2 linked regions of the Zobellia alginiliquefaciens genome follow. The main gene of each other region encodes a partner of the protein of the gene in region 2 in a complex. Links are inferred from orthologs where the notes say so. Each region holds a gene or a part of one and is shown on either strand. Other genes may lie near its edges. The genes, in order: accD and P0077_RS02025.

Region 1 (6,451 bases), 2.6 Mb from region 2 along the record:
CTATTTCTTGCAAGTACTTGTCCAAAGATGCGGTCTCCCTGTTGGTGACCTGTTTTGTGATTTTAAGCTGTCTCATGTAAATAAATTAGGTTCAGTTTGCATAGACTGCATATACTTATACGTAAAAAACATAGAAATGTTACAATTGGGTGAAAAAAACTTTACTTTTTAGATAAGTCGCATAAAAAAGCCTCAACTTACTATGTTGAGGCTTTAAATATGTATTAAAGAAAAGAGTGTTTAGTCTCTTCTTGGCTTACGATCACGGTTGTCTCTACCACCTCGTCTGTCATCTCTACCACGACCACGATCTTTATCGTTACGTGGTGGTCTTTCTACAAAACCTTCAGGTTTTGGTAAAAGAGCTTTTCTAGAAACCTTTTCTTTACGGGTTCTTGGGTCGGTACCTAAGTACTTCACATCAAAAACGTCACCCATGTTCACAACATCGGAAACATTCTCGGTTCTTTCCCATGCCAATTCGGAAACATGTAACAATACTTCATTGCCCGGGGCATCTTGGTATTCTACAACAGCGCCAAAGTCTAGCATTTTAATTACTTTAACTTCGTAAGCACTACCAACTGCAGGTTTGAACATTAGGGCATCGATCTTGGCCAATACCGCGTCAATACCATTCTGGTCCGTACCTAAAATTTCAACAATACCTTCTTCTGTAACCGGGTCTTCATTGATAACAATAGTAGTATCTGTTTCTTTTTGAAGTTCTTGAATTACTTTTCCTCCTGGTCCAATAAGTGCACCAATAAATTCATTAGGAATAGTACGTGTAACCATTTTTGGAGAATGAGGCTTCACATCTGCGTTAGGAGCAGAGATAGTATCCGTCAGTTTTCCAAGAATGTGTAAACGACCTTCTCTTGCTTGTTTTAAGGCATTTACCAAGATTTCGTAAGAAAGACCTTTTACTTTAATGTCCATTTGGCAAGCGGTAATACCATCTGCTGTACCGGTTACTTTAAAGTCCATATCTCCCAAGTGATCTTCATCACCTAAAATATCGGAAAGAACGGCATATTTACCAGAGTCCGCATCAGAAATTAATCCCATTGCAATACCTGAAACCGGTTTTTTCAATTGTACACCAGCATCCATCATTGCCATAGTACCAGCACAAACAGTAGCCATAGAAGAGGAACCGTTAGATTCTAACACTTCGGATACTACACGAACTGTATAAGGGCAATCTGCAGGGACCATTCCTTTTAAGGCACGTTGTGCCAAGTTACCATGTCCTACCTCACGACGAGAAGTACCACGGATAGGTCTTGCTTCACCAGTTGAGAAAGGAGGGAAGTTGTAGTGTAAATAGAAATTCTCCTCACCTTCGTAAGATGGCATGTCAATTTTGTTTGAATCTCTAGAAGTACCTAGGGTTACAGTAGCCAATGCCTGAGTTTCCCCACGGGTAAATATAGCGGAACCGTGTGTTGATGGTAGGTAATCTACTTCACACCAGATAGGTCTAATCTCATCGGTCTTACGACCATCTAAACGTAAACCTTCGTTTAGGGTAAGATCACGAACAGCAGCTTTTTCAGCTTTATTGTAGTATTTTGAAATCATACCACCAAAGTCAGCTTGTTCTTCTTCAGAGAAAGTAGCTTTAATTTCTTCTTTTATTTCACTAAAAGAAGCGCTTCTCTCATGTTTGGCAGAACCTGCTTTAGCTACGGCATATACTTTGTCATATGCCATGTCGTGAATTTTCTTGGCCAAGTCTTCATCTTCTCTTTCTGGCTCATACTCACGTACATCTTTCTTTCCGAAAGCTTCAGCAAGTTTTAATTGAGCGGCACACTGTACTTTAATGGCTTCGTGTGCAAATTTGATGGCCTCGGTCATTTCTTCTTCAGAAATTTCATCCATCTCACCTTCAACCATCATTACAGAATCAGCAGAAGCACCGATCATCATATCAATGTCGGATTCGGCCAATTGAGCTCTAGTTGGGTTGATAACGAATTTACCGTCTACGCGGGCAACTCTAGCTTCAGAGATTGCACATTCAAATGGAAAATCCGATAATTGAATTGCAGCAGATGCAGCCAAACCGGCCATTGCATCTGGCATAACGTCATCATCATGAGACATTAATTGAATCATCACCTGAGTTTCAGAGTGATAATCTTTTGGGAAAAGTGGACGAAGTACACGGTCTACCAAACGCATAGTCAATACTTCACCATCACTAGGTCTTGCTTCCCTTTTGAAGAAACCACCTGGGTAACGGCCCGCAGCTGCAAATTTTTCGCGGTAATCTACCGTTAATGGAAGAAAGTCAACATCACTTTGTTTGTAGTTGGAAACAACCGTACACAATAGCATACATTTTCCTGACTGTACAACAACAGAACCGTGGGCCTGCTTTGCCAATTTTCCGGTTTCGATAGAAATTTCCCTACCGTCACCAAGGTCTATGACCTCTTTAAATACTTTTGGAATCATAAATTTTAATTAAATACGCCAATGGGCGAATTGTTAAACAATGGTCTTATCGACTTGTTAAGGCCGAAGTTGTTGTGTTGTGTTGACCAATGAAAAACTGGGTGCAGCTTTTTGTAAAATCCTAATTATTTAGGATGACTAATATATAAAAAAAAAGGGCTGAAAATTTCAGCCCTTTGTAAAATACTTATTTTCTAATACCTAGTTCTTTAATAAGCTCACGATACTTAACAATATCGTTCTTGATCATATAATCAAGTAGGCTTCTTCTTTTACCTACCAACTTTACTAATGAACGCTCAGTGTTGTAATCTTTGTGGTTCTTTTTTAAGTGACCGGTTAGGTGGTTAATTCTGTGTGTGAACAAAGCGATTTGGCCTTCTGTAGAACCTGTGTTTGTTTCACTACCGCCGTGTTTCTTAAAGATTTCGGCTTTTACTTCTTTTGTTAAATACATTCCAATATTGTTTTAAATGATTTTTATGTATATATGACTGATTTTCAATCAAGCTGCAAAGATACGATTTATGAGCATAAAACAAATAATTTGTTCAATTAAATGTATTGTGGCCTTGGTAGGTAAAAAAAACTGTGTGATACAGAAAAAACCGATTGCTAATACCTTGCGTATATTATTATACTATTAATGGCGGTCTGTTGATTAGAACACCGATATAGACTTAAGTCCCCCTAAAAAATAATATGATTATGAATTTGAAATTTTTTATGAGTGTTTGCTTGGTATTAGCTTTTATTGCATGCGATGAAGATGAAACAAACGAACCTGAAAAGACGGATACCGCTCCAAATGTAGTAGGTATGAACTTTCTAAAAAGTACACAATCTTTTGATGAGACCTATGCTGTTCTTAAAGCAAGTTTAGAGGCAAATGAAAATATTACAATTGTAGCCGAAGTAAATCATACGGCCAACGCGGCTTCAGCGGAGTTGGAGCTAAACCCAACGAAAATAATTTTCTTTGGCAACCCTAATTTAGGAACACCATTAATGCAGGTAAACCAACAGGCGGGATTAGATTTGCCACAACGTATTTTGGTTTATCAAAGTGATAGTGAAGAAGTTTACATAGGTTATAATTCTACAACATATTTAGCTAATCGCCATACAGTAGGGGATGTATCTACATTATCTACAATGGCAGGAGCATTGAGGAATTTAAGCGAAAATGCCGGAATTGGAGAGGTAACGGAGCAGCCTAGTGAAGTGCCTGCCGATTATAAAGTGTTGACAGTTGTAAGTCAAGAAACATTTGACGCTACCTACGAAGGTATAATGAGTGTGATTGAAGGTAACCCAAATCTTAAAATTGTTGCGGAATTAGATCATCAAGCCAATGCGGCCAATGTTGAGTTGGAGTTGTTGCCTACTAGCGTAATTATTTTTGGTAATCCAAGCTTGGGAACACCGTTAATGCAAGACAAGCAAACTTCAGCACTTGATTTACCACAAAAAATATTGGTGTATGAAAATGCGGAGGGTGAGGTGAAAATTGCTTTTAACAGTCCAGAACTATTTATGTCAAGACATGGTGTTACGGATAATGACGCTACTTTAGAAACTATTTTAGCTGCATTACAAGGTATTGCTACATCTGTAAACCAATAGAGTAATTTAAAAAAAATGAATTGAGCTTCACTAGAAATAGTGGGGCTTTTTTTGTTTCTCAAAAAAAAGTAGAAGGTGATTTTTTAAGTAAAATAGAGCATGGATTTAAGCCAGTTTTGAAAATCTAAAAATCACATCCCGCAGGAAGAGGCTCCGCTTTCTCCAATTCTATGGCGAATTCTGAGTCTAATTCTACCTCCATAAAGCCATTTTCAACTGAGCCTTTTAGAACCTCAGAGGTGTAGCCTACTGGGTGTACATGCGCGCGTATGTAAACTTCAGTAGTTTTTGCCAAGGTAATATTTGATCCGGAACGAGTAAAAGGTTGTTCCTCTACATGGCTGTGAGTTAAAATTCTCCTATAAATAAGGTTTCCTTTTAAATCAATGATTTCCCACCAGTCTGCATATAGATTACAACCGGTATCCGGGCTTTGAATGGTTGTACTGAAAGTATAGTTGTTCTCAGTGCCCGATACTTTAACTTCAAGAACTTTTGCGGAATCAGATAAAATGCCCGCCAAATCCGATTCGGCGGGCATACTTTCTTTATCTGTTGAACAACAAAAAAACCAAAATGAAATTAGTGTAATAACTAACGGTTTCATGCCGAAACCTTTTCAGTTCTCACAGGGTTGTTCTGAATTAAATCTATATAAAGGTTGATTTTCTTTTTCAAATCTCTTCTATGTGAGATAAAATCCAAAAAACCATGGTCCTTAACAAACTCTGCAGTTTGGAAACCTTCGGGAAGTTCTTTTCCCGTAGCTTCTTTTACTACTCTGGGGCCTGCAAAACCAATTAATGCACCAGGTTCTGATATGTTAATGTCCCCTAACATTGCATAGGACGCGGTTGTTCCACCAGTGGTAGGGTCTGTACAAAGTGATATATATGGAAGTTTAGCTTCTGCCAGTTGTGCTAATTTTGCCGATGTTTTGGCTAATTGCATTAAAGACAGGGCGGCTTCCATCATACGGGCTCCCCCAGATTTTGAAATCATTACAAAAGGAACTTTTCTTTTTATAGCGTAATCTATGGCACGTGCAATTTTTTCACCAACAACGCTACCCATAGACCCACCAATAAAATTAAAGTCCATACAAGCTATAACAATATCTTTGCCTATAGACTTACCAAAACCGGTTCTTACGGCATCGTTAAGTCCAGTTTTCTTTTGTGCAGCCTTTAGTCTTTCCGAATATTTTTTGGTGTCCTCAAACTTCAAAGGGTCTTTAGAGGTCAATTTGGCATCCAGTTCCCTGAATTTGTTATCATCAAAAAGCATTTCAAAATACTCTTTACTGCCTATGCGAACGTGATAATCGTCTTCAGGGCTTACGTAAAAGTTCTTGGCAAGTACTTCTGATTCAACAATTTTTCCCGTTGGAGATTTGTACCACAACCCTTTTGGGGTGTCTTTTTTCTCTTCGGTAGCCGTTTGTATTCCCTTTTCCTTTCTTCTGAACCAAGCCGTCATATCTTCCATAATTAGTTTTGGGGATGTACTTTACCTATAAGGTATTTACATTGTTTAAATCTTCAAAAGCCTTTTTCAAACGCTCAACAAAAGACTTTTCTCCTTCGCGTAACCAAACTCTTGGGTCATAGAACTTTTTGTTAGGTTCATCTGCGCCATTTGGATTTCCAATCTGAGCTTGAAGGAAGTCTTTTTTATCTTGAACATAGTCACGAACTCCAGCTAAAAATGCATACTGCAAATCTGTATCAATATTCATTTTAATAACACCGTAGCTAATACCTTCTCTTATTTCTTCGACCGTAGAACCTGATCCACCATGGAAAACAAAATCTATGTGGTTGTTTTCTACACCGTATTTTTCAGTGATATACTCTTGAGAGTTTTTAAGGATTTTTGGAGTCAGTTTAACGTTTCCTGGCTTGTACACACCATGAACGTTACCAAAAGCTGCTGCAATTGTAAATCTTGGGCTTACTTTGGAAAGCTCCTCGTAAGCATAAGCTACTTCTTCTGGTTGTGTGTACAATTTAGAGTCATCAACATCAGAATTGTCAACACCATCTTCTTCTCCACCTGTAATACCAAGTTCTATCTCTAACGTCATGTTCATTTTGCTCATGCGCTCTAAGTACCCTTTACAGATTTCAATGTTTTCTTCAAGAGGCTCTTCGGAAAGGTCGATCATATGTGAGCTGAAAAGAGATTTTCCAGTCTCGGCAAAATGTTTCTCACTAGCATCTAAAAGTCCGTCTATCCAAGGTAATAATTTCTTAGCACAGTGGTCTGTATGAAGAATTACGGTAGCTCCGTAAGCTTCTGCCAATTGGTGTACATGTTTTGCTCCGGCTACGGCACCAAGAACGGCTGCTTTCTG
Region 2 (6,496 bases):
CTCCACCTATAACATACTTCCTTATTTTTTGGGCTACGGCACTTTTTTCTTCCGAAACTTTTGAAAATCCATGTGTGTGAGCTAGTGCCTCAGCCTCCTTTTTTTGTTCTATATACCAAGGGGCAGCACGGTATGCTCCATAAAACTTTCCGTATTGACCTGTAAAATCTTCGTGGTGTAAGTGCAGCCAATCGTACAACGCCAACTTATCGCCTAATACTTCCTCATCGTAAACGGTAACATATGGAATCTCCGCATAGGTCAGCACCATAGTTACGGCATCGTCCCAAGGTTGATTTCCTTTGGGGGAATAGACTGCAATCTTCGGAGCTTTTTCAAGAATTACAGCATCTTGATTTTTAGATGGACTACTGATTTCCGACAAAATATTCGCCGCTTGACTATCAGATAAAATTTCAAAGGAAACTCCTCTAATTTGACATTCTTTACGGATAACATCTCCATCGGGCAGCAAAAAAGAACCTCCTCTATAATTCAGAAGCCATTGCACTTTCTGCTGCTTATTGAGTACCCAATAGGTAATTCCGTAGGCTTTAAGGTGGTCTTTCTGACCCTCGGCATCCATAGGAATTAAAATGGAGGATGCAGAAAGTTGCAAAACACCAATTAAGATGAAAAGAATTGACAAAAGCGATTTCACCATATTTCTAGCACTTTATTTTTTCTAAAGATACTTGAAAAACTACGCTTTTTATCTTCACTCAAAGTTAAAGCTATTAGAAAACTAACTGATTTTGGGAATTTCTCTTCTATTAAAACGGAACATCATCATCTCCAGGAGGCATGTTATCGTTCATAGAACTACCAAAAGCTTCGTTCGCATCTGGTAAGTTCGGCGTAATAAAAGGATTGTCCTCGTTCTCGTTCATTTTAGATTGGAACTCAAACGGAGAGTCAAAATCGTCTAGGTTATCAAACTTACCGAGGTTACCGATAAATTTCAAACGAATATTTTCCAGACCACCATTACGGTGTTTGGCAACGATAAACTCTGCCTGACCTTGTGTTGGGCTTCGTTCTTCGTCATCCCATTCATCAATTTTATAATATTCAGGACGGAAAATAAACGACACAATATCCGCATCCTGCTCAATCGCACCAGATTCACGTAAATCCGAAAGTAAAGGTCTTTTACTACCTCCACGGGTTTCAACCGCACGTGAAAGCTGAGATAGTGCAATTACGGGTATATTCAATTCTTTTGCCAATGCCTTAAGGTTACGCGAAATGGTAGAAATTTCCTGTTCACGGTTTCCTCCTTTGCCGGTTCCACCAGCGGTCATTAACTGTAAATAATCAATAATAATTATCTTAATATCATGCTGTGAAGCCAAACGTCTGGCCTTTGCACGCAAGTCAAAAATAGATAAAGAAGGCGTATCATCAATAAATAACGGTGCTTTCTCTAGCGCTTTTACTTTTACGTTCAGCTGCTCCCACTCGTGCTTTTCTAATTTACCGGTTCTCAATTTTTCGGATGAAAGTCCGGTTTCCGAAGAAATCAAACGTGTAATTAACTGCACAGAAGACATCTCACAGGAAAAGAAAGCAACACCTTGTCCACTATCTACAGCAATATTTCTTGCCATGGATAATGTTAATGCGGTTTTACCCATACCGGGACGTGCAGCTACAATAATCAAATCACTAGGCTGCCAACCCGAAGTAAGTTTATCCAACTTATCAAAGCCGGTGGCAATACCGCTCATCCCCTCTTTATTGGAAATCTCTTCAATCTTTTTCTTTGCCTGAATTACCAAATCCATAGCCGTCTCCGCAGAACGTTTCAGGTTACCTTGAGTAACATCATATAATTTAGATTCCGCACTATCTAAAAGGTCAAAAACATCGGTTCCTTCATCATATGCCTCTTCAATAATCTCATTGGAAATTTTAATCAAGCTCCGCTGAATGTACTTCTGCAGAATAATACGTGCATGGAACTCAATATGTGCCGATGAAGCCACTTTTTGAGTCAGTTTAATGAGGTAAAAATCACCTCCTATGGCATCTAACCTTCCATCTCGCTTTAATTGGGAGGAAACCGTTAATAAATCCACTGGTTCGGAACTTTCGAACAGCTTAAAAATGGATTCATAGATGTATCGATGGGCATCTTTATAGAAAACATCAGGATGAAGGATATCTATTACTTCATCTACACCCTTTTTATCAATCATCATAGCACCCAACACAACCTCTTCTAAATCAACAGATTGAGGTGGAATTTTACCTCTTTCTAAATTGATTAGGGTTGACTTGTCTATTTTGCGTCCGACGACCGGATTAATTTTTTCCATTTTACGAAATTATGCAATTAACTAAAAAATAAAGAGAAGTATAGTTAACAGGTAATAAACATTACCGTGTTAATAAGTTACAATTTTATGTTGATAACAAAAAAAATCTGAGGAAAGTCTTCCTCAGATTTTAATCAGCTTGTAAAAAGTGTCCGTTAACCGTTAAAAACACCCATTTGGGCGTATTTATCCATTCGGGTTTTGACTAATTCTTTTGGGGATAACTTTTCTAAAGCCTTAAATTGTGTCAATATTTTGTTTTTCACAACTTCAAAAGTCTTTTCCCTATTTGCATGTGCACCGCCCGCAGGTTCGCGTACGATTTCATCGATTAATTTTAATTTTTTCATATCGGTAGCAGTAAGTTTTAATGCCTCAGCAGCCACTTCCTTATACTCCCAACTTCTCCAAAGAATAGAAGAACAAGATTCCGGAGAAATCACCGAATACCATGTGTTTTCCAACATCAACACTTTATCTCCTACACCTATACCCAAAGCTCCACCAGAAGCTCCTTCACCAATAATTACAACAATAATTGGCACTTTAAGACGGGTCATCTCTAAAATGTTACGGGCTATTGCCTCTCCTTGCCCACGTTCTTCCGCCTCAATACCGGCAGCGCCACCAGGAGTATCTATAAAGCACACCACAGGCACATTAAATTTCTCCGCAGATTTCATTAAGCGCAGTGCTTTACGATAGCCTTCTGGGTTGGCCATACCAAAGTTACGGTACTGCCTTGTCTTTGTATTATATCCTTTTTGTTGACCGATGAACATGAAGCTCTGGTCGCCAATTTTACCAAGACCACCGATCATTGCCTTATCATCTTTTACATTTCTATCTCCGTGAAGTTCTAGAAAAGTATCGCCACAAATAGCGTTGATGTAGTCTAAAGTATAGGGTCTATTTGGGTGCCTAGATAACTGTACCCGTTGCCAGGCCGTAAGGTTTTTGTAGATTTCTTTACGGGTATCCGCTAACTTCTTTTCAATCTGTTTACAGGTTTCCGTTACATCTACTTCGCTTTCTTCCCCAATAATCATGCATTTATCCAGCTGCTCTTCAAGCTCTTTTATCGGGAGTTCAAAATCGAGATATTCCATTAGTGTAATAGGTTTAGTTTGATGGACAAATATAGAACTTTAAGCTTATCTCCTGAAGGGTTTTTTAAACCTTCTCCTATTTTTAAGGATTCCGTTGGCAAGAACCGTCAATAAGATGATGCCTCCACCCACATAAAACAGGGGATTCATTTTTTCTGATTCGCCTAAAATAAAATAAGCTAAAATTATGCCGTACACAGGCTCTAAGTTAATAGTGAGCATTACCGTGTAAGGACTAATGTATTTTAAAATTTTTATCGATGCGATAAAGGCATAGGCGGTACAAATTGAAGCTAGAATAAACAGATACAACCAATCGTTCTGCGAGAGTGCAAAAAATTGAGCGTCAAAACTACCTTGAAACGCTAAAAAGATAGTCAGCAATACTACTCCGCTCACCAACTCATAGAATGAGATTACGGAAGGTCTTTCCTTTTGAATCAGCTTTCCATTAATGAGTGAAAAAAGAGCCGATAAAAATGCAGAGACAAGTGCCAATAGTATACCATAGAGATATTGCGTATCTACCTTAAAAATTAAATACAGCCCTAGCATAACCACAATACCAAAAACAATCTCATACCAAATCATCTTGCGCTTGTACCAAAAAGGCTCTATTAAAGCTGTAAAAAATGCACCTGTTGAAATAGTAGCCAGCGTAATGGAAACATTAGAAACTTTAATGGACAAAAAGAAGGTAACCCAATGCAACGCAATTACAATACCTGCACCTAACAAAGACCATAGCATGGGGCGGGAAACTTTAAGGGAATATTTTTTAGCTTTTAGATATAATAAGATAAATACGGCCGCAATAAGCATACGATACCAGACCAGCGGCATAGCGTCTAGGGTAATCAGTTTACCCAATACCGCTGTGAAGCCCCAAATAAAGACAATAAAATGTAAGTGTAGGTAATTTTTTAACTGCGCCCCCATAAAAGCCTATTTAGAAGTACAAGCGTTATCGTTTTGCCTTCTGCAACAACACTACTGCAAGAATCCCAAAAATCATATTTGGTACAAGTACCGCTAAAAGAGGGGAAAAACCAGACTGCTCCGCTAGTGTACCAAAAACTTTATCAAAAAAGACAAAAACGAATGCCACTATAATTCCAAAAGCAAGGTTTACTCCCATACCACCCCGTCTTTTAACCGACGAAACGGCAACCGCTATGATAGTAAGAATAAAGGCTGTTATTGGCAACGCCCACCGTTTGTATTTCACCAATACATAGGTGTTTATATTGGAAGCGCCTTTAAGTTTTTGGTCTTTTATAAAGCGATTCAACTCAAAAATATTTTTGGTTTCCGCTGCGTAAGATACTGGGGTAAGGTCACCTATCTTAAAGGAAAAAAGCGTATCCAAACGCCTCTTAGTCTCTACCAGTGCGGTATCTTCCAATATTCTGCGTTTCTTATAGGTAGTTAAACGGTATACACTGTCTTTATCTACGTAACGGATATTGGCCGCAGAAATCTTAAACTCAAGCTCATTCTCATCATTAAATCGCTCAAAGGTAAAATTGTAACCAATCTCCCTTGCCGGATCAAAACTGCTTACATAAATAAAATCATTGGCGTTTAATTGGGTAAAAATATTATTGGTAACCCTATCTTGTTTCCCTTTTTTTAGATACTTGTATTTAAACTCGTTAAACCCTTTACTGGCATTGGGCACGATAAACATACCCATGATGAACATAATTATGGCAATAATGGATGCTCCGATTATATAGGGGCGCAAAAATCTATTATATGAAACCCCTGAACTTAAAATAGCTACAATTTCTGTATTGCCCGCCAGTTTAGAAGTAAAGAAAATAATGGATAGAAAAAGAAAAATAGGGAACAGTAAACTTCCTATATAAATGGTAAAGTTTCCAAAATAGATAAGTATTTCATCCAATGGAGCCTCATTGGCCTGCATCTTTCCTATTTGTTCCGCCAAATGGGCCATGATACCAATAGGAATGAACAGCAATATCATCACCGAAAAAGTGACGAGATATCGTTTTAATATATATTTATCCAGTATTGTTAACACTACAATCGTTTATCCATTTGTTTCACCATACGATTCTTCCATTCGGTAAAATCCCCTGCTAAAATATGCTTTCGCGCTTCACGTGTCAACCAAAGATAAAAACCAAGGTTATGAATGGTAGCTATCTGCTTGCCCAAATATTCCTTGGCAACGAACAAATGCCTTAAGTACGCCTTTGAATATTCAATATCTACAAAAGTCAATCCCATTTCATCTATAGGAGAAAAATCATCCTCCCATTTTTTATTCTTTATGTTGATGGTACCATGTGCGGTAAACAACATTCCGTTTCTAGCATTTCGGGTAGGCATCACACAATCAAACATATCAATACCTAAAGCAATATTCTCTAGAATATTAATTGGCGTACCCACACCCATTAAATATCTAGGCTTGTCTTCAGGTAAAATCTCGCAAACCACCTCGGTCATGGCGTACATTTCCTCCGCTGGCTCACCAACGGAAAGCCCACCAATAGCATTGCCTTCCGCACCTACGCCAGCAATATATTCTGCTGATCTTTTTCTCAAGTCCGTATACGTAGAACCTTGTACTATTGGGAAAAAAGTCTGTGCGTAATCATATTCAAAAGGCGTCTTTTTAAGATGCGCAATACAACGCTCCAACCACCTATGCGTCATATGCATAGACCGTTCCGCATAGCGATAATCGCAAGGGTAAGGTGTACATTCATCAAATGCCATTATAATATCCGCCCCGATCACACGCTGAATTTCCATTACATTTTCAGGTGTAAATAGATGGGTTGAGCCGTCTATATGCGACTTGAATTTTACTCCTTCCTCCTTAATTTTTCGGTTTCCCGAAAGTGAGTATACTTGGTACCCCCCACTATCGGTCAAGATATTTCTATCCCATCCCATAAATTTATGGAGCCCACCCGCTTTCTTTAGAATGTCGGTTTTAGGCCGTAGAAAAAGGTGATAGGTATTCCCTAATATGATATCTGGGTTTATTTCCTCTTTCAATTCACGTTGGTGTACACTTTTTACGGAACC

What was found.
Region 1: the proteins of P0077_RS02025 (region 2) and accD are in contact, whole or in part, in a solved structure (PDB 8UXZ), measured with the Escherichia coli proteins. The link is inferred for Zobellia alginiliquefaciens from one-to-one orthologs.

The regions. Positions count from the first base shown.
Region 1 is NZ_CP119758.1:3,128,737-3,135,187, forward strand. Bases 3,637-6,451 are described here. They hold accD (acetyl-CoA carboxylase, carboxyltransferase subunit beta), read right to left. Parts: upstream 5,575-6,451; coding sequence 4,699-5,574; downstream 3,637-4,698. Other genes in these bases: P0077_RS13150 (DUF302 domain-containing protein), read left to right, coding at 3,637-4,095; P0077_RS13155 (hypothetical protein), read right to left, coding at 4,220-4,636; fbaA (class II fructose-bisphosphate aldolase), read right to left, coding at 5,609-6,451. Outside these bases: P0077_RS13135 (sigma-70 family RNA polymerase sigma factor), read right to left, coding at 1-76; P0077_RS13140 (polyribonucleotide nucleotidyltransferase), read right to left, coding at 241-2,469; rpsO (30S ribosomal protein S15), read right to left, coding at 2,657-2,926; more of P0077_RS13150, read left to right, coding at 3,178-3,636.
Region 2 is NZ_CP119758.1:486,896-493,391, forward strand. What follows is about bases 1,454-4,313. They hold P0077_RS02025 (acetyl-CoA carboxylase carboxyltransferase subunit alpha), read right to left. Parts: upstream 3,431-4,313; coding sequence 2,477-3,430; downstream 1,454-2,476. Other genes in these bases: dnaB (replicative DNA helicase), read right to left, coding at 1,454-2,321; P0077_RS02030 (DMT family transporter), read right to left, coding at 3,476-4,313. Outside these bases: P0077_RS02015 (asparagine synthetase B), read right to left, coding at 1-664; more of dnaB, read right to left, coding at 774-1,453; more of P0077_RS02030, read right to left, coding at 4,314-4,369; P0077_RS02035 (LptF/LptG family permease), read right to left, coding at 4,395-5,477; tRNA guanosine(34) transglycosylase Tgt, read right to left, coding at 5,477-6,496. UniProt on the Escherichia coli protein: Component of the acetyl coenzyme A carboxylase (ACC) complex. First, biotin carboxylase catalyzes the carboxylation of biotin on its carrier protein (BCCP) and then the CO(2) group is transferred by the carboxyltransferase to acetyl-CoA to form malonyl-CoA.